DNA from 2 places in the Pseudomonas sp. NPDC087185 genome. Region 1 is predicted to be linked to the other one. Evidence: riboswitches for the same ligand, from Rfam matches in the RefSeq annotation. Region 1 holds a riboswitch; the other holds the start of a gene.
The links. Region 1 has a riboswitch for thiamine pyrophosphate ahead of thiC (phosphomethylpyrimidine synthase ThiC). Riboswitches for the same ligand answer to the same signal wherever they lie in the genome.
Positions count from the first base shown of each region.

Region 2: another riboswitch for thiamine pyrophosphate. It lies ahead of ACIPIJ_RS10435 (TenA family protein); the one in region 1 lies ahead of thiC (phosphomethylpyrimidine synthase ThiC).

Region 1 covers NZ_JBIUZK010000005.1:410,954-420,097, reverse strand. Annotated here, with positions in the region: gene ACIPIJ_RS19495 (YqiA/YcfP family alpha/beta fold hydrolase) at 1-361, opposite strand, end outside; gene cpdA (3',5'-cyclic-AMP phosphodiesterase) at 538-1,341, opposite strand; gene ACIPIJ_RS19485 (DUF1249 domain-containing protein) at 1,427-1,879, opposite strand; gene ACIPIJ_RS19480 (NUDIX domain-containing protein) at 1,870-2,487, opposite strand; gene ACIPIJ_RS19475 (RsiV family protein) at 2,672-3,418, shown strand; gene cytX (putative hydroxymethylpyrimidine transporter CytX) at 3,387-4,670, opposite strand; gene thiC (phosphomethylpyrimidine synthase ThiC) at 4,782-6,668, opposite strand; TPP riboswitch at 6,828-6,934, opposite strand; gene ACIPIJ_RS19460 (TolC family outer membrane protein) at 7,096-8,529, shown strand; gene waaA (lipid IV(A) 3-deoxy-D-manno-octulosonic acid transferase) at 8,633-9,144, opposite strand, start outside.
Region 2 covers NZ_JBIUZK010000003.1:40,867-50,010, reverse strand. Annotated here, with positions in the region: gene ACIPIJ_RS10450 (HlyD family type I secretion periplasmic adaptor subunit) at 1-946, shown strand, start outside; gene ACIPIJ_RS10445 (TolC family outer membrane protein) at 948-2,276, shown strand; gene tenA (thiaminase II) at 2,365-3,030, opposite strand; gene ACIPIJ_RS10435 (TenA family protein) at 3,027-3,674, opposite strand; TPP riboswitch at 3,753-3,866, opposite strand; gene ACIPIJ_RS10430 (Ig-like domain-containing protein) at 4,108-7,506, shown strand; gene ACIPIJ_RS10425 (SCO family protein) at 7,592-8,593, shown strand; gene ACIPIJ_RS10420 (putative bifunctional diguanylate cyclase/phosphodiesterase) at 8,674-9,144, shown strand, end outside.

The sequences.
Region 1 (9,144 bases):
CGTGGTCGTGGGTGAGCTCCCAGGTTTCGTCGGTGTAGTGGTTGCGCTGGGCGCCCAGGTAGCCGTCGAACAGCTTGTGCGGGGTGACCGCGGGGTTGATCAGCAGCGCCTTGAGGCCATGGCGCTCGGCCAGATGGGTGGCATAGTAGCCGCCGAGCGAACTGCCGACCAGCAGGGGTGCACCCAGTTCGGCGATGGCGGCTTCGAGCTGTGCGATGGCCTGGCGCGGGTGATGGTGCAAGGCGGGGACGCGAAACTGGCCCGCAAGCCCCAGCTGCTGCATCACAGCGTCGAGCTGGCGCGCCTTGGTGGAGCGCGGCGAGCTGTTCAAGCCATGGATATAGAGGATGGAACCCGACATGCTGCCCCCGGAATCATTGGCTTCGCGCCCAGGGTACGGGCGCAGGGATGCGCAGTGTAGCGTGTTCGCCGTGTTTTGGCGCCGGATGGCCAATTTCGCAACAATTTCTTCAAAGATCCTACACGGCTCCTATGGGAGCAGGATTACCCGCGCCCACAGGCGCCTGGCGTGCGCCTCTAGTAACCTGCGCTATCGAAGTCGAGCTTCACCTCAAAGTCCAAGGCCCGTTCGACGCCAGTGTCCACCCGCCCGTCGGCATGCAGGCGCAACCAGCGGTACCCCGGCTGCTCCTCGCTCACCTTGAAGTCGTCGCTACGCGCGGCGAACTGGATGCAGGTCGACGGCGTGGCCAGCAGGCGCAAACCACCGCGCCGCTCATCCCATTCCTGATGGATATGCCCCCAGAGCAACGCCTTCACCTGTGGATAACCTTCAAGCCGGCGCAGCAACGCGTCGGCATTGCGCAGACCAATCGGGGCGATCCAGGCACAGCCGATATCCACCGGTTGATGGTGGCAGCACACCAGGCAATGGCGCTCGCCAGCCGACGCGAGGGCCTCATCCAGCAACGCCAGCTGATCCGCCTCAAGCAGGCCATGAGTCGCGCCCAGCACCGCCGAGTTGAGCATCACCACGCGCCAGGCGCCCATGTCGGTAACCGCTTGCACCAGCTCTGGCGCCACCTCGGCCATGACCCTGGCTTCATCATGGTTGCCCGGCAACCAGCGGGTCGGCACGCAGAAGGCGCCGGTCAGCTCACGGAACGCCTGGTACGACGCGACACTGCCATCCTGTGACAGGTCACCGGTACACAACAGCAAGTCGATACGCGGCTGTTCGCGCCGCACCTGGGCAATCACATGACGCAGGCTGTCACGGGTGCACAGGCCGAGCAGCGTGCCTGCTGGGTCGGCGAACAGGTGGGCGTCGGTCAGTTGCACCACATGAATGGGTGCATCGGATGGGTCTGGGTGCGGCACCGGCCGTCTCCTCGTGCGGATTCAGCGGGAATTATGGCGGCGGAATGATAGCAAGCAAACACCCGAACCCGACCGCCATCACATTTCAGCGCACACTTGCCAGTTCGTGACCGCAGGCCAGGCAGTGGCTGAGCCATTCGCCAAGGAACAGATTGAGCTGCGCCTTCTCATCCGGCTGGTGCATGGCCTGGTTCGGATACGGGTAAATGCTGCGCAGGCGCCGGGTATGTTCGGCGCTGACCACTTCGGCCATGCGTGCATCGTGGTACACCTGCACCTCCAGGTGCGGCACCGGCAGCCACGGCAGGCTGTGCTCCTGGCGCACCCGCAAGGTGGTGGTATACGGGCACGCCAGCAGCACGTCGAGCACCAGCACGCCGAGCATCTGGTCACCCTGGGTCATGCCGATGCGGCGCGAACTCTGTGTGGTGCGCATGTCGGGAAGCAGGCGCATGAGCCGGGCGTAGTTGGCTTCACAGGCTGCCTGCAGCCCGGCCAGATCGACCCGATAACGCTCACGCAGCAAGTTCACTTCCACATACCTCGTACTTCGTCACGGTTAAGCGCCAACCATTGCAGGCCGATGATAGTCGCCGCGTTGCAGATGCGCCCGTCACGCACGGCCTGCAGTGCATCTTCAAACGCCCAGACGCGCACGCGGATGTCTTCGCCCTCTTCTTCCAGGCCATGCAGGCCGCCAGCGCCTGCGCTGCTGCAGTGGCCCAGGAACAGGTGCACGTATTCGTCGCTGCCGCCCGGCGATGGGAAGTAGCGAGTCATCGGCCACAGGGCGCTGAAGGTCAGGCCGGCTTCTTCTTCGGCTTCGCGGTGGGCGACTTCTTCCGGTTGTTCGTCCTTGTCGATCAGGCCGGCGACCATCTCGATCAACCAGGGATTGTCGGTCTTGCCCAGCGCGCCCACGCGAAACTGCTCGATCAGCACCACTTCATCGCGCTGTGGGTCGTAAGGCAGCACGCACACGGCATCGTGGCGCACGAACAGTTCGCGGCTGATCTCGCGGCCCATGCCCCCGGCAAACAGCTCATGGCGCAGGCGCAGCTTGTCGAGCTTGTAAAAGCCCTGGAAGCAATTGGCCCGCTCGATGATGTCGAAGCCCTTGGGCATTGAATTCAACGCGTCTGACATGGAAATCCTCATTACCTCGAATACTGCTTCGCGCCATCCTACTCTGCACGCCTGCCCGTTTCACCCCTTTCCGGTAACCGTTCGCGCAGTCGGGACAGCGGCTCTTCTGTCTGTTAGCTTAGTGGCGAACTGAAGGCCGCGCAGGCGGTCAAAGGGCGACTTTACCTGTACTGCAAGGATCATCATGACACTTGTCAAACTGACTTCCGTGGCTGTGCTGGCCTTGGCCCTCGGTGCCTGCCAGAGCCTGTTCACGCCCAATTACCGGGCCCCGCTGGAGGTCAAACGCGACGCCTGGGAACACGTGAAGCCCGGCTGCAGCGCCAGTGACTGCCCACTGGTGAACATCGACACCATCCACTTCCCGACCCTGCCCAAGCTCGACGCCATCGTCGAAAAACGCTTGTTGCAGCTGACCGAAGACAACCAGCATGGCACCGCGCCCAGCACGTTGCAGGCGTACGAGCAGCAATACCTGGCCAACGCCGACAAACGCAACAGCAGCTACCTGCAAGCCAAGGTACGCGAGCAGCATGACGGGCTGGTGATCATCGAATTGTCCAGCTACCTCGACAGCGGCGGCGCCCACGGCATGCCCGGCCGCGGCTTCATCAACTACTCGCGCAAGCTGGACAAGGTGCTGACCCTGCAGGACATGCTGGTGCCGGGGCAGGAAGAAACGTTCTGGAAAACGGTCGAGGAATCGCACCGCGCCTGGTTGATCAGCGTGGGCATGGACAAGGACGCCGAGTTCGTCAAGACCTGGCCGTTCAAGAAGTCGCCGCACATCGCCCTGACGTACGGCGCGGTGGTGGTCAAGTACGAGGTTTATTCCATCGCGCCCTACTCCATGGGCCACGTGGAACTGAAGCTCCCCTACCCGCGCCTGAACGGCGTACTCAAGCCCGAGCTGTTTCCCGGCCGCGGCTGAAGCTCAGTAGCAGGTGCAGCCCACCTGCCAGCAGCAGTGCTGGCAGGGTCGCGCCCAGCTCTGGCGCTTGCGCGGCAATGACGTGATAAGCCGCCGCGCCCACCGCCCAGGCCAGCAGGGCCTGCCAATGCAAGCCATCGACCTGCGCGGGCAGGCGACGGCGGCGGATCACATAGTGGTCCATCAGCACCACGCCGAACAGCGGCGCAAACACCGATCCGATCAGCAACAGGAAGTTTTCGTACTGGGCCAATGGGGCCAGCAAGGCGATCAGGGTGCACAGCACGCCGATGGCCAAGGCCAGGTGCTCGACTTTAAGGCGCACCAGCAGGCCGGTCGATACCGCAGCGGAGTGGATATCGGCGAAGGCCTTTTCCGACTCGTCCAGCAAGATCAGCAGCAACGGAATGCCCATACCGGCGCCGGCCAGGGCCAGCAGCAGCGCGTTGGCCTCACCGCTCGGGGCAAAGGCCAGGGTGTACGCCACACCCAGGCTCATCAGCCAAGTATTGCCGATGAAATACCCCAGCACCGTGCCCGCGAACACATGCTTGCCGTTGCGGGCGAAGCGCGAGTAGTCGGCGATCAGCGGCAACCAGGACAGCGGCATGGCAATCACGATGTCGAAACCGACGGCCAGCGACATCGAGCCGTCACCCGCGCGGCGCCACAACTCGCCCAGGTCGGCCTTGGCAAACAGGTTCCAGGTCAGCCACAGGCAAGCGCCCAGCAGCACCCAGATGCCCCACTTGCGCAGCACCTTGCGCACGAACGCCAGCGGCCCGCTGACCGCCAGCAAGGTGGCCAGGCCACCAAAGCACAGGGTCCAGAACATCGGGCTATTCCACAGGCTGCCTTCACCGAAGGTCCGCGCGCCCAGCAGGCTGGCGGCGTCACGCATGACGATGATCTCGAACGCCCCCCAGCCGACCAGTTGCAACAGGTTGAGCAGCGCCGGCAAGCGGGCGCCGTGGCTGCCCAGGCTCAGGCGCAGGGTGGCCATGGCGGACAGGCCGGTGTCGCTGCCGATCACGCCAGCAGCACCCAGCAGCAGCACACCCACGCCGGTGCCCAGGGCGATAGCGAGCACGGCGCCGGCCAGGCCCAGGCCTGGGGCGAGCATGGCGCCCACCTGCAGAACCATCAGGCCGATGCCGAGCGAGAACCACAGCGAGAACAGGTCGCGACCGCCGAACGGGCGCTGGTGGGTGGGGACCGGGTGGTCGGGGGAGAAATGGCTGGGGGTTGTCATTGTTGTATCGCCGAAAGAATTGAAGTGAGCCAAACCCGTAAATCGGGCCAGTTCGGCCGCTGTGCGGCCCCGATGTAAAAGCAGCGACGGACCGCCGCTGCACCTGGAGCCTTACACCTTGTGATACAGCTGGCTGCCTTCCTGGCGGAACCGCTCGGCCTGCTCGCGCATGCCTTCCTCGACCGACACATCCACCGCATCGATGCGCAGGTTGGCGGCGTATTCACGCACTTCCTGGGTGATCTTCATCGAGCAGAACTTCGGCCCGCACATCGAGCAGAAGTGCGCGACCTTGGCCGATTCCTTCGGCAGGGTCTCGTCGTGGTAAGCACGCGCGGTGTCCGGGTCCAGGCCGAGGTTGAACTGGTCTTCCCAGCGGAACTCGAAACGCGCCTTGGACAAGGCGTTGTCGCGAATCTGCGCGCCCGGGTGGCCCTTGGCAAGGTCGGCGGCATGGGCGGCGATCTTGTAGGTGATGATGCCGGTCTTGACGTCATCCTTGTTCGGCAGGCCCAGGTGTTCCTTGGGCGTGACATAGCAGAGCATGGCGCAGCCAAACCAGCCGATCATCGCCGCACCGATGCCCGAGGTGATGTGGTCGTAGCCGGGGGCGATGTCGGTGGTCAGCGGGCCGAGGGTGTAGAACGGCGCCTCGTCGCAGCATTCCAGCTGCTTGTCCATGTTCTCCTTGATCAGCTGCATCGGCACGTGGCCCGGGCCTTCGATCATGCACTGCACATCGTGCTTCCAGGCGATCTTGGTCAGCTCGCCGAGGGTTTCCAGCTCACCGAACTGCGCGGCATCGTTGGCGTCGGCGATCGAGCCCGGGCGCAGGCCATCGCCCAGCGAGAAGCTGACGTCGTAGGCCTTCATGATTTCGCAGATCTCGTCGAAATGCGTGTACAGGAAGTTCTCCTGGTGATGCGCCAGGCACCACTTGGCCATGATCGAACCGCCGCGGCTGACGATGCCGGTAACCCGCTTGGCGGTCAGCGGCACGTAACGCAACAGCACGCCGGCATGGATGGTGAAGTAGTCCACGCCCTGCTCGGCCTGTTCGATCAGGGTGTCGCGGAACAGCTCCCAGGTCAGGTCCTCGGCCACGCCGTTGACTTTCTCCAGGGCCTGATAGATCGGTACGGTACCGATCGGCACCGGCGAGTTGCGGATGATCCACTCGCGGGTTTCGTGGATGTGCTTGCCGGTGGACAGGTCCATGACCGTGTCCGAGCCCCAGCGAATGCCCCAGGTCAGCTTGGCCACTTCTTCCTCGATCGAGGAGCCCAGGGCGCTGTTGCCGATGTTGCCGTTGATCTTCACCAGGAAGTTGCGGCCGATGATCATCGGCTCCAGTTCCGTGTGGTTGATGTTGGCCGGGATGATCGCGCGGCCGCGGGCGATTTCCTCACGCACGAACTCAGGCGTGATCACTTTCGGGATGTTGGCACCGAAGCTGTGGCCGGCGTGCTGCTGCTTGAGCAGGCCGGCGGCGCGGGCTTCCTGCAGCTTCATGTTCTCGCGGATGGCGACGTATTCCATCTCAGCGGTGATGATGCCCTGGCGGGCGTAGTGCATCTGCGAGACGTTGGCACCCGCCTTGGCGCGGCGCGGGTTGCGCACGTGGTTGAAGCGCAGCTTGGCAAGCTCGGTATCGTTAAGGCGCTGCTGGCCGAAGTTCGAGCTCAGGCCACCCAGGCGCTCGGTGTCGCCACGCGCGTCGATCCAGGCCGAGCGTACATCGGCCAGGCCTTTGCGCACGTCGATGATGACGTTGGGGTCGGTGTATGGGCCGGATGTGTCATACACCAGCACCGGGGCGTTGGTTTCGCCGCCGAAGTCGGTGGGGGTGTCGTGCAGGCTGATTTCGCGCATCGGCACGCGGATGTCCGGGCGCGAGCCTTCGACATACACCTTGCGCGAACGCGGGAACGGTTGCACGGACTGCTGATCGACTTGCGCCGACTCGCTGAGGTTGATCGTTTTTTCTTGTTTGCTCATCACAGGCTCTCCAGACAGCTTCCTAGCGGTGGAATGTCGGGGAGAACCTGAAAGACGCGGACGCACCCCTTGACGGGTGTGCAGTGCCGGATACATGGGGGTGCCGTGAGCTGCGTGCAGCTGTGACAATCCCGGACCTGGCACAAGAGGCTCCCCGGGAAGGCGAGCAATCTTGTTCCCTACGCAGGCGCTAACCTGATCAGGTTCAACGGGATCCGCAACTTTGCGATCTCAGCCTTTGCTTCAAGGCACCCCGACAAGAACATGCGCAGTCTAGACTGGAGTGGTCGGCAAAGCCAAGCGGGTAAATCGTAACGATGATGAAAGGTGCATTCGGCGATTGTTGCCGGCTGCGCGCGCCTTTACACTGGCCCGTCATTCGATACTCAACAGTTCAGTAATTAAATTTCGTACAAGGATTGCCTCTATGCTGCGCAAACTCTCACTGGCGATAGCCGTGTCTTGTGCGTCCAACGGAGTGGTCTGGGCAGCGGATGTGCCCACGACGGTAAAGACCGACCTGGTCAGCGTCTATCAGGAAGCGGTCGACAATAACGCCGATCTTGCCGCCGCCCGCGCCGACTATGGCGCCCGCCGCGAAGTGGTGCCCCAGGCCCGCGCCGGCCTGCTGCCAAACCTGTCGGCGGGTGCCGAGATGCTGAACACCCGCACCAAGCTCGACGAGCCGTCGACCACCTCCAACCGCAGTGGCAACTCCTGGAGCGCGACCCTGGCGCAGCCGGTGTTTCGTGCCGACCGCTGGTTCCAGTTGCAGGCGGCCGAGGCGGTCAACGAGCAGGCGGCGCTGGAGTTGTCCGCCACCGAGCAGAACCTGATCCTGCAGACCGCGCAAAATTATTTCGCCGTGCTCCGCGCCCAAGACAACCTGGCCGCGACCAAGGCCGAGGAAGCCGCCTTCAAGCGCCAGCTCGACCAGTCCAACGAGCGTTTCGACGTGGGCCTGTCCGACAAGACCGACGTGCTGCAGTCCCAGGCCAGCTACGACACGGCCCGGGCCAACCGGATCATCGCCGAGCGTCAGGTACAGGATGCCTTCGAGGCCTTGGTGACGCTGACCAACCGTGAGTACTCGTCGATCCAGGGCGTGGTCCACACCCTGCCGATCCAGGTGCCCACGCCCAACGATGCCAAAGCCTGGGTCGAGACTGCCGGGCGGCAGAACCTCAACCTGCTGGCGACCAACTACGCCGTCAATGCCGCCGAAGAAACCCTGCGCCAGCGCAAGGCCGGCCATGCCCCGACCCTGGATGCGGTGGCCAAGTACCAGAAAGGCGACAACGACAACCTCGGCTTCACCAACCCCTCGCAACTGGGCGTGCGCTACAGCGGTGATGTGGAGCAGACCAGCATCGGCCTGCAGCTGAACATCCCGATCTACAGCGGCGGCCTGACCAGCTCGCAGGTGCGCGAGGCGTACCAGCGCCTGAGTCAGAGCGAGCAGCAACGCGAGAGCCTGCGCCGCCAGGTAGTAGAGAACACGCGCAACCTGCACCGCGCGGTGAACACCGACGTGGAACAGGTGCAGGCCCGCAAGCAGTCGATCATTTCCAACCAGAGCGCGCTGGAAGCCACCGAAATCGGCTACCAGGTTGGCACCCGCAACATCGTCGACGTGCTCGATGCCCAGCGCCAGCTGTACACCTCGGTGCGCGACTACAACAACAGCCGCTATGACTACATTCTCGACAACCTGAGCCTGAAGCAGGCCGCCGGGACCTTGAGCCCGCAGGACCTCACCGACCTCAAGCGCTACCTGAAACCGGACTACAACCCGGACAAGGACTTCCTGCCACCAGACCTGGCGGCGGCGGCGGCGAAAAACTTCGAGCGCAGGCCTTGAGATAGGCGTCGTCCAATCGCGGGCAAGGGCGCTCCCACAGGGTCTGAAGGCATGCACCCGCCCTGTGGGAACGGGCTTGCCCGCGAAGAAGCCACCGCTACCTTCAGCGGATCAGTGCAGCAAGCCCCTCCAGCAACCGCTGCAAAGCCCCCTGATTAGCCCGCATCACCGCCCTGCCCGCCTCGCCCATGCGCTGCGCATCCTGCGGTAATTCCACCAGCCTGCGCACCGCCTCAGCCAAACCGTCGGCATCGTCCACCTGCTGCAACGCCCCTGCCACACGCAGCATTGCGCTGATCTCAAGGAAGTTGAACACGTGTGGCCCCATGATCACCGGCAACGCCAGTGCCGCCGGCTCCAGCGGGTTGTGCCCGCCGGTAGCGACCAGGCTGCCGCCAACGAAGGCGATGTCGGCCAGGGCGAAGAGGAACAGCAACTCGCCCATGGTATCGCCGAGCAGTACGCGGGTATCGGAGTCGACTGCAGTACCGGCAGAGCGGCGCACGGTGGCGAACTGTTCGGCGCACAAGGCATGTACCGCGTCGAACCGTTCGGGGTGGCGCGGCACCAGGATCAGCAACGCATCGCCGTGCACCTGCAACAGCTTGCGATGCG
Region 2 (9,144 bases), on a different contig from region 1:
GGCCTACGCCCCCGAACTGACCCAGCGCTACGCCGATGACCCGCGCCTGGTGGCTGCCATGGACTTGCAACAGCGGTTGCTCGACACCCGGCGTGCAGGGCTGGCAGGCGAAATCAGCATCCTCGAGGAAAACCTCACCGCTTCGAACGTGCAGCTCAAGGGCTTGCAGCAGGTCTATGGTGCTCGCGCCTCGCAAATCGGCTTTCTCAATCAGGAGCTCAAAGGCACCCGTACACTGGCCGCTGAAGGCTATGTACCGCGCAACCGCCTGCTGGAACTGGAACGCAGCAATGCCGACCTGTCCGCCGGCCAGGCCGAAAACCTCAACAACATCGCCCGGGTGCGCAGCCAGGTGACGGAAATCAAGCTGCGCATCCTGCAGCGCCAGCACGACTACCTGAAGGAAGTCGAGTCGCAGCTGACCGACACCGCCAAGGAAAACACTACCCTCGCCGACCGTCTGCGCGCGCTGGATTACGAAGTGACGCACACGGTGATCCGCTCACCGATCGACGGCATGATCCAGGCGCTGAGCATCGCCACCGTCGGCGGCATCATCCAGCCTGGCGCGAAGATCATGGAGGTCGTACCGCTGAACGAGCCGCTGCAAGTCGATGCGATGATACCGGTGCAGGCCATCGACAAGATGGTCCCCGGCCTTGCCGTGGACATCGCCTTCCCGGCCTTCAACCATGCACAAACGCCAAACATCCCCGGCCGGGTCAAGACCATTTCGGCTGACCGGCTGATGGATGAGGAAAGCAAACAACCCTTCTACCTGGCCCAGGTTGAAGTCACCCCCACGGGCATGAAACTGCTTGGCAGCAACCATATACGGCCTGGCATGCCGGCTACGGTCACCATCAAGACCGGCGAGCGCAACCTGCTCAGCTACCTGCTCAAACCCATGCTCGAACGCGTCGACAGCGCGTTCAAGGAGCAATGAAATGAACCGTCATTGCCTGTTCGTCTGCCTGTTGGGGTTGGCCGCACCGGCCAGCGCCATGGACCTCAAGCAAGCCTGGGACCTGTTGCAGTACCAGGGGCCTATCTACCAGGCCGCCGTGCACGAGAAGCAGGCCGGCGCCGAGAACCGCGCCATCGGCCAGGCGGGCCTGCTGCCGCAGATCAATGGCTCGGCCTACTACAACAAGATCAATGGCAGCCAACGCCAGAACGGCCTTGACCGCGACCTCGACTACGACTCCAAAGGCGCCAGCGTGCGCCTGCGCCAACCCGTGTTCAATAAACAGAAAATGGCCGAGTACCACCAGGGCCAGCAGCGCGCCGACTACAGCGTCGCGGTGTTCGATGCCAAGAGCCAGGACGCTGCGGTGCGCCTGGCCGACAGTTATTTCGACGTGCTCCTGGCCAGTGAAACCATCACCCTGGCCAAGGCCAAACTGAGTGCATTCGAGGAGCAACTGGCGTCGGCCAGGCGGCGCATGGAGCTGGGTGACGGCACCATCACCGACATCGACGAATCGGCCGCCCGGCGCGACCTGGCCGAAGCCGAGCTGATCGAGGCGCAGGACAACCTGGTTAATACGCGACGCAAGCTGGAGGAATACATCGGCGAAACGCCTGACTCGCTGACCACTCTGCAGCCTGCCTTCGATACGCCGCCGTTGCTGCCGAGCAACCTGCAGGACTGGCTGGTCAAGGCCCAGGCCGATAGCCCGTTGATCCATGCCCGCCGGCACAGCTACGAGCTGGCCGAAGAGGAAGTCAAACGCGCACGGGCTGGCCATTATCCGACCCTCGACTTTGTCGCGGGTTACACCGCCGGCGAAAGCCAGTCGATCTCCGAGCTGAACCAGCGCAACCACTACAGCTCGATTGGCCTGGAGCTGAATATTCCGCTGTACAGCGGTGGCGGTGTCAGTGCGCTGACGCGCCAGGCCTCGGCCAACAGTTCCAAGGCGCTGGATGAACTCGACGCTACGCGCCAGGAAGTGATTTCCGGCACCACCCGGGAGTACCGTGGCGTGCAAAGCGGCGCGTTGCGGGTGCGTGCGCTGGAGAAAGCCGTGGCCTCCAACGAACGCTCGCTGCTGTCGACACGCAAGGGCTTCAAGGAAGGCGGCACCAGCACCAACTCGGATGTGCTCAATGCCGAGGAGTTGCTGTTCGTGGCCCGGCATGACCTGTTCGAGGCCAAGTTGCGCTACCTGATGTCACGCTTGCGCCTGGCGTCTTCGGTGGGCAGCCTGGGGGATGATGATATCGCGCTGGTCAACGGCTACCTGGGGCCGGAGTTGATGGTCAGTAATTGAACTCTACCGCGGTCGATAGCACGGGCTTCGCCCGTGTTTCGGTGCCCCGATCAACCCGCTCCACAGGGGCCGCGACCAGCAAGGTGGGTTATGCCACCCCATCCAACCCCATCTGCCAGAAATCCGCCTCCAGCCGCGAAGCCTGGCCGAAGATCCCCGCCAGCTCGACAAAGCGCTGCTCGGTCATGCTGCGTGCCGCCAGCTCATCGAGGTGCTTGCGTGCCGCCGCCGCCACGCCCTGGTAACCTTCGCCGGCATATTCGCCAATCCACTCCCGGTAAGGGTGATTGCTCAGGTCACCGATCTGCTGCGCCAGCGTGCGGCCAATTTCGGCGTAGCCAATCACGCACGGCGCCAACGCCACGTGCAGCTCCAGCAGGTCGCCGGCAGCGCCGCAGTCAAGCACATAACGCGTGTAGGCCACCGTAGCCTGGTGCTCGGGCGCCGCCTCGATATCGGCCTGCGACAGGCCCCAGCGCGCACACAGGCGCAGGTGCAGCTCGGTTTCATCGAGGATGGCCGCCAGGCCAGCCTGCGCAGCGCGAATGTCGGCCGGCAGGCGGCTCTTGTAGGCGGCCAGTGCCCAGGCGCGGGCGAACTGGATCAGGAACAGGTAGTCCTGCACCAGGTACGTCCGGAAGGCCTCCTCGCTCAAGGTGCCCTCACCCATCTGCCGCACGAAATCGTGGTCCACGTAGCTGGCCCACTGCGGTGTGGTGGCGGCTTTCAGGCGCTCGAAGATATCCATGCTCAGGCCTCCTCCTCAAAGAGGGCGTCGAAGAAGGCGAGCTCCAGTGCCACGGTGCGCGCATAGAAATCGCGGCTCAGCGCAGCCGCTTGCGGCCCTACACGGTCGAGTTCCGCCTGCAGGAAGGCGACAAACTCAGCGAACGCCGGGTTGTCGTGCAGGGTGATCCATTCGGCATGCACAAAGTTGCCGGGCAAGGGTTTGGCGGCTTTGCTTGCCCAATCCAGGTACAGGCCCTCGGCCACGTTCAGCACGGCCAGCGCCGCGGCATACGAACGGGTGGCGGCGGCTTCCTGCATGATCGCTTTGAAGCCGGCAGTGGGTACCGTGTCCTTCGCTTCGACGCGCTGCGCAGGGCTTACATCCAGCGCCTCGAAGGCACGCAGGAAGTAGGTGTTTTCGTCGCTGGAAATCATCCCGGCGAAACGGCCGAAGCGCAGCCGTGCCTCGAAGGTATCGGCGGTGGCGATGGCGGCGCCCAGCAAGGTCAGGAAGCTGTCGAGAAAGCGATGGTCCTGGACCAGGTAGCGGACCATGATCGGGTCCGCCACGCTGCCGTCGCACAGCTCAGTGACGAAGCGGTGGCCAACGGCAGCCGACCAGGTCGGTTCGCTCTGGCGGCGCAGGGTTTCAGTGAAGCGTTCGGTCATGGTGCTGCACTCCATGGGGTGACAGCGAGACCGTTACGGTGCGGCATGGAGCGGCCTCGCAATGAGGCCGGCAAAAAGGCAGGTCGTTCGTCCCATCCCTTCGCCGGCATGATCCGGATCAGGTTCGAAGGGTCACCGCGCTGCTGTGCCAGCGGTCTCTCAGCCCGTTGCCGGACGCCCCTTGGTGGGGTGCAGGTATACAGCACCTGCACCGGGGTTGTCACGGGGCAAATCACCAGAACTGGGCCTTGCCATACCCGCTTGTGGGTACCTATACCCATTTTTTGACGCGACAACGTTTATGTCGCATCAGTTCCGACAAGGTTTTGTTTAACAAAAGATTACTTGGCACAGCCGTTGCTCCGGCCAGTAAAACGAGGCAATACGCCATTGATGGCCCCAAGCCATTTAGCTGCGACCGAGGCATAAGGCGATGAAAAAAGCTGCCGTGATCCACCCCTGCCGCCCCCTGTTCAGATTGACCGCTGTGACCGCGATGATCCTCAGCCTTGGGCAGCACGGTGCCGTGGCTGGCTCTATGGATGATGTCAGCCAGCCGCCGCCAACGGACCCTTCCCACTTTGACGACCAACCGGCAGATCCGAACCCGGCCCTGCTCAACCTGCTTACACTGCCCGAGGCCAACCAGGGCTCGCTTGAGCTCAAGGACGGTGTCTATGGCGACCGCGACACCAACCGCGTCGACAACGTGCTGCCACCGGCCATGCAGACCTCACGCAATTACCCTACCAACGGCAAGCCCAGCCCGCTGTATGGCGCGCAACCCTTCACCCAGCAGCTGCTGCTGTTCGAAGAGTTCGGCCCGGAGAAACTCGACCCGAGCCTGCCGCCGCCCAGCCTGACGTTCCCTGTCCCCACGCTCGGTGCGGCACCGGCACAGGACCCTGACATCGTCGCCCGCAGCAGCCCGAACGGCAACGCCCTGGAAGCCTTCCTCAAGCAACCCGGGCTGTACCCGTTCCCGACCCAGTATTCCAACGTGTTGGACCGCAACCCGTGGAAGGCGCAGATCGAGATGTTCCTCAATCGCAATTCGGTCGGCTCGCCGGCGGAAGGCCGGCCGCCAGGAAAAGGCTGGTCGCACCAGCGCTGGAACGAGTTCTACCCCCAGGCCGCGTTCAAGACCGCACAGGCGGGTGCGCGCATCAACCAGGGGCTGCGTGACCGCAAGCAGCTGCACAACTATGCCGTGGGCGAATTCGCGCCAGGTGGGTTGTACTACCAGACCTCGGATATCCCCACCACGCTCGGCACCACCAAAGGCATCGACACGCGCTTTCACCCGAACATGCCGCTGCAGAACCACAAGTCACTGTGGACGTTCGACGGCACCTTCCCTACCAAGTTGCTGATGGTCCGCTACGGCCAGCCGGTGCTCATGCGCCACTACAACGCGTTGCCGATCGACCCGGCCGCCAACGCCGGGTTCGGCCTGCACACCATCTCGACCCACGAGCACAACGGCCATTCCCCGGCCGAGAGCGATGGTTTCGCCAACGCCTACTTCTTCCCCGGCCAGTACTACGACTACCGCTGGCCGATCCAGCTGGCCGGCTATGACACCATCAACACCCGCGCCCAGGACCCCCGCGCAGCATTCCCCTGCGCGCCGGGCGAAACCCTGTTCGTCAACGACGCATCCCCTGGCCTGAAGACCTGCCAGAACGGCAGCATCAAGATTCGCGGCGACTGGCGCGAAACCATGAGTACCCACTGGTTCCACGACCACATGATGGATTTCACGGCGCAGAACGTCTACAAAGGCAATGCCGTGATGATGAACTACTACAGCGCCCTGGACCGCGGCAACGAAGCCCTGCAGGACGGTGTCAACCTGCGCTTCCCAAGCGGTAGCGGCATGGCCTGGGGCAACCGCGACTACGACGTTAACCTGGTGATCGCCGACAAGGCCTGGGATCAGAACGGCCAGCTGTGGTTCAACCCGTTCAATACCGACGGGTTCCTGGGCGATCAGATCCTGGTCAACTGGCAGTACCAGCCCACGCTCAAGGTACGCGCGCGCAGCTACCGCTTCCGCATTCTCAATGGTTCGGTGTCGCGCTACTTCAAGTTCGCCGTGGTGCGTGAAATCGCAGGCAGCAGCGGTGAATTCAAAGGCCCGAGCGGCTCCAATGTGTCCTATGCACGCGTGCCGTTCCACATGATTGCCAACGACGGCAACATCATGGAACACGCGGTGCCATTCGACGGCACCCTGGACCTCAATGCTGACGGCAACCTGCAGGACAATAATGGCATCCTGCCGTTGCAGGCCATTGCCGAGCGCTACGACATCATCATCAACTTCGCCAAGAACGGCATCAAGGCCGGCGACAAGCTGTACTTCGTCAACCTGATGGAGCACGAAACCGGCAAGGGCCCGAAACAGGCCATCGCGCTGGCCGATGTTTTGTCGGAGAAATACAAGGCGGTCATCAAGCAGACCAGCAAAGGGCCGGAATGGGACAACGGCGACCCGGTGGTGGGCAAGTTCATGCAGTTGCTGGTGCAGCCCTACAGCGGTCAGGACGTGAGCATGGACCCAACCGCCTACGAGCCCGCCAAGCCCGGCAAGGCCGAAGGCCTGAAGATGATCCCGCTGACCATCGACCGCACCGCCCAGGCCGACAAGGACAAGATCAATGCCGCCCGCCACCGCGAGTTCATCTTCGGCCGCTCCGACGGCACCGACACCGCACCCTGGACCATCAAGACCGACGGCGGCTTCGGCTACAGCATGGACCCACGGCGCATCACGGCCGCCGCGCAATTGACGAACGAAGCCACCGACGGCGGCTTCAGCGGCGACGGCACCCTGGAAGTGTGGAAGATCAAGAACGGCGGCAACGGCTGGAGCCACCCGGTGCACGTGCACTTCGAAGAAGGTGTGATCCTCAGCCGCGATGGCAAGGCGCCGCCTGAGTGGGAAAAATGGGCACGCAAGGACGTGTATCGGATCGGCTCCGAGGTGGACTCCTCCGAAGAGGTTGAAATGGCGATTCGCTTCCGCGAGTTCGCCGGGACCTACATGGAGCATTGCCACAACACCCAGCATGAAGACTCCTCGATGCTGCTGCGCTGGGACATCGAGCACCCAGGGCAATTCCAGGTGATGCCGACCCCGTTGCCGGGCTGGGACGGCGTGCAGTACGTCGCCTCGGTCGGCCTGCCGACCTTCCGCACCAGCAGTGGCCATGGCGGTGGCGACGACACCAGCAACAAGCCACCAGTGGCCGTGAACGACAGTGCAGCCACCACGGCCGGCAAACCGATCGTGCTCAATGTGCTGGCGAACGACACCGACCCGGAGGGCAACCTGCCGCTGAGCGTCATAGGCCTGAGCCAACCGGATTCCGGCAAGGGTTCGGTGAGCACCGATGGCACTGTCGTCACCTATACCCCGCCGGCGACGGTGCCCACCCCCTTCACCGCCAGCTTCAATTACTCGGCGCGTGATGCCAAAGGGGCCGAGTCAGTGGCACCGGCCACGGTCAGCATTGCAGTGGGCCCGGCGGTGGCCATGGACGAGATCCAGGTCAGCAGTGCATCGGTGCAGTTGCGCAGCAACAACCGCTACACCTGGGACGTGTCCGGTACCACCTCGGTGGCCACGGGCAACAGCATCACGGTGACTGCCGCAACCACCAGCGGGCCGCTGAACCTGGGTACCGCCACGCTGACAGCGGCGACCACCGGGGCACGCTGGCGGTTGTCGGTCACCACCACCGGCAGTGGCCCGGCCACGCCTGCGACGGTAACCGTGAAGTCGACGCTGGGGCAGAGCGTGACCGCCCCGGTCAGCATCAGGTAAGGCGGGGGCTGCTTTGCAGCCCTATCGCCGGCTTGCCGGCGATAGGGCCTAAACAGACCCTGAAATAACACAAGAGGACTGCATCATGACCGGCTCATGGCGTGTTCTGCTCGCACTCTCCCTGTTCGCCGCCAGCACCCACTACTGGCCGATCAAGCCAGTGCTGCAGGCTCAAGCACAAATCCCGATCCAGGCCCAAGGCACCAGCCCTTGGGGCGCCGATTACTTCCCCAATACCCGCTTGCTCACCCAGGACGGCCAGCAAGTCCACTTCTTCGACGACCTGATCAAGGACAAGGTCGTCGCGATCAACTTCATCTTCACCGGCTGTTCCGACTCCTGCCCGGTCGAAACCGCGCGCCTGCGACAAGTCCAGAAGATCCTCGGCGACCGCGTGGGCAAGGACATCTTCCTCTATTCCATCAGCATCGACCCGTACAACGACACCCCCGCAACGCTCAAACGCTACGCCGAACAGTTCGGCATCGGCCCTGGGTGGACCCTGCTCACCGGTGAACCCGGCGACATCGAACACCTGCGCCGGCGCCTGGGCCTGTATATAGAAGGCCTGGAAAACGGCCGCTCGAAGGACCACAACCTGAGCCTGATCATCGGTAACCAGGCCACCGGCCGCTGGATGAAAGCCTCGCCCTTCGAAAGCCCCTACATCCTCGCCGACCGCCTGGGCAACAGCCTGCACAACTGGAAGCAGGCCGCGGCAATGGCCAACGACTACGCCAGCGCCCCCGACATCCGCCCACCCAGCAGCGGCGAGCAGATTTTCCGCACCCGCTGTTCGTCCTGCCATTCGGTGGGTAACACCGAACCCGGTCAACCTGGCATCGGCCCCGACTTGCTCGGTGTCACCCGCCAGCGTGAAGCCCGCTGGCTGGCCCGCTGGCTCAAGGAGCCGGACCAGATGCTCGCCGAAAAGGACCCGCTGGCCACGCTGCTCTTTGAACAGTACAACCGCCTGGCCATGCCCAACATGCGATTGGGCGACGCCGAGGTCGCTGCCTTGCTCAGCTACCTCGAAGAGGAAACCACGCGGCTGCAGGCCCCCCTGGCAGATCGGGGAAAACCTTAACGGCATTTAGCCATCAGTCATGAGCCTGTCATCTGGCTGTCGTATTTTTCGACCATCACCCAGGGTCGGGAACACCAGCCGTGATACGCCGTTTTCTCTCGTCTGCAGGCCTGCTGCGCCTGTTGATCCTGATGCTCTGTGCAGCCACCCTCACCTTCCTTTGGGGGCTGCACTTCAGCCAGAAGGCTGCCGCACGCCAGGATGCGTTGCGGGCCAAGGCGGCCGAGCATCTGAACCTCGCCAGCATCGTCGGCGAAAGCCTGCGCCAGCTGGTTGACCGTGCGCAGGCCGTAGGTCGCGTCACCCAGGACGACATGAAAGTGCTGCGCCAGGGCAACCTGAGCCTGGCCCGGTTGCTGGCCGAAGACCCGGTGTTCAAGCGCATGAGCCTGTACGACCGCAACGGGCGGCTGCTCTCGGCGAGCCACAGCGATGAAGCGCCAGCGCTGCCGGAAGACTGGCTGCAACAGCTGAAACTGCACGTGGCCCACTACGGTTTCAAACCCTTCCTGCCGCGAACCGCGCCCGCGCTCACCCCGCCAGCCATGCCG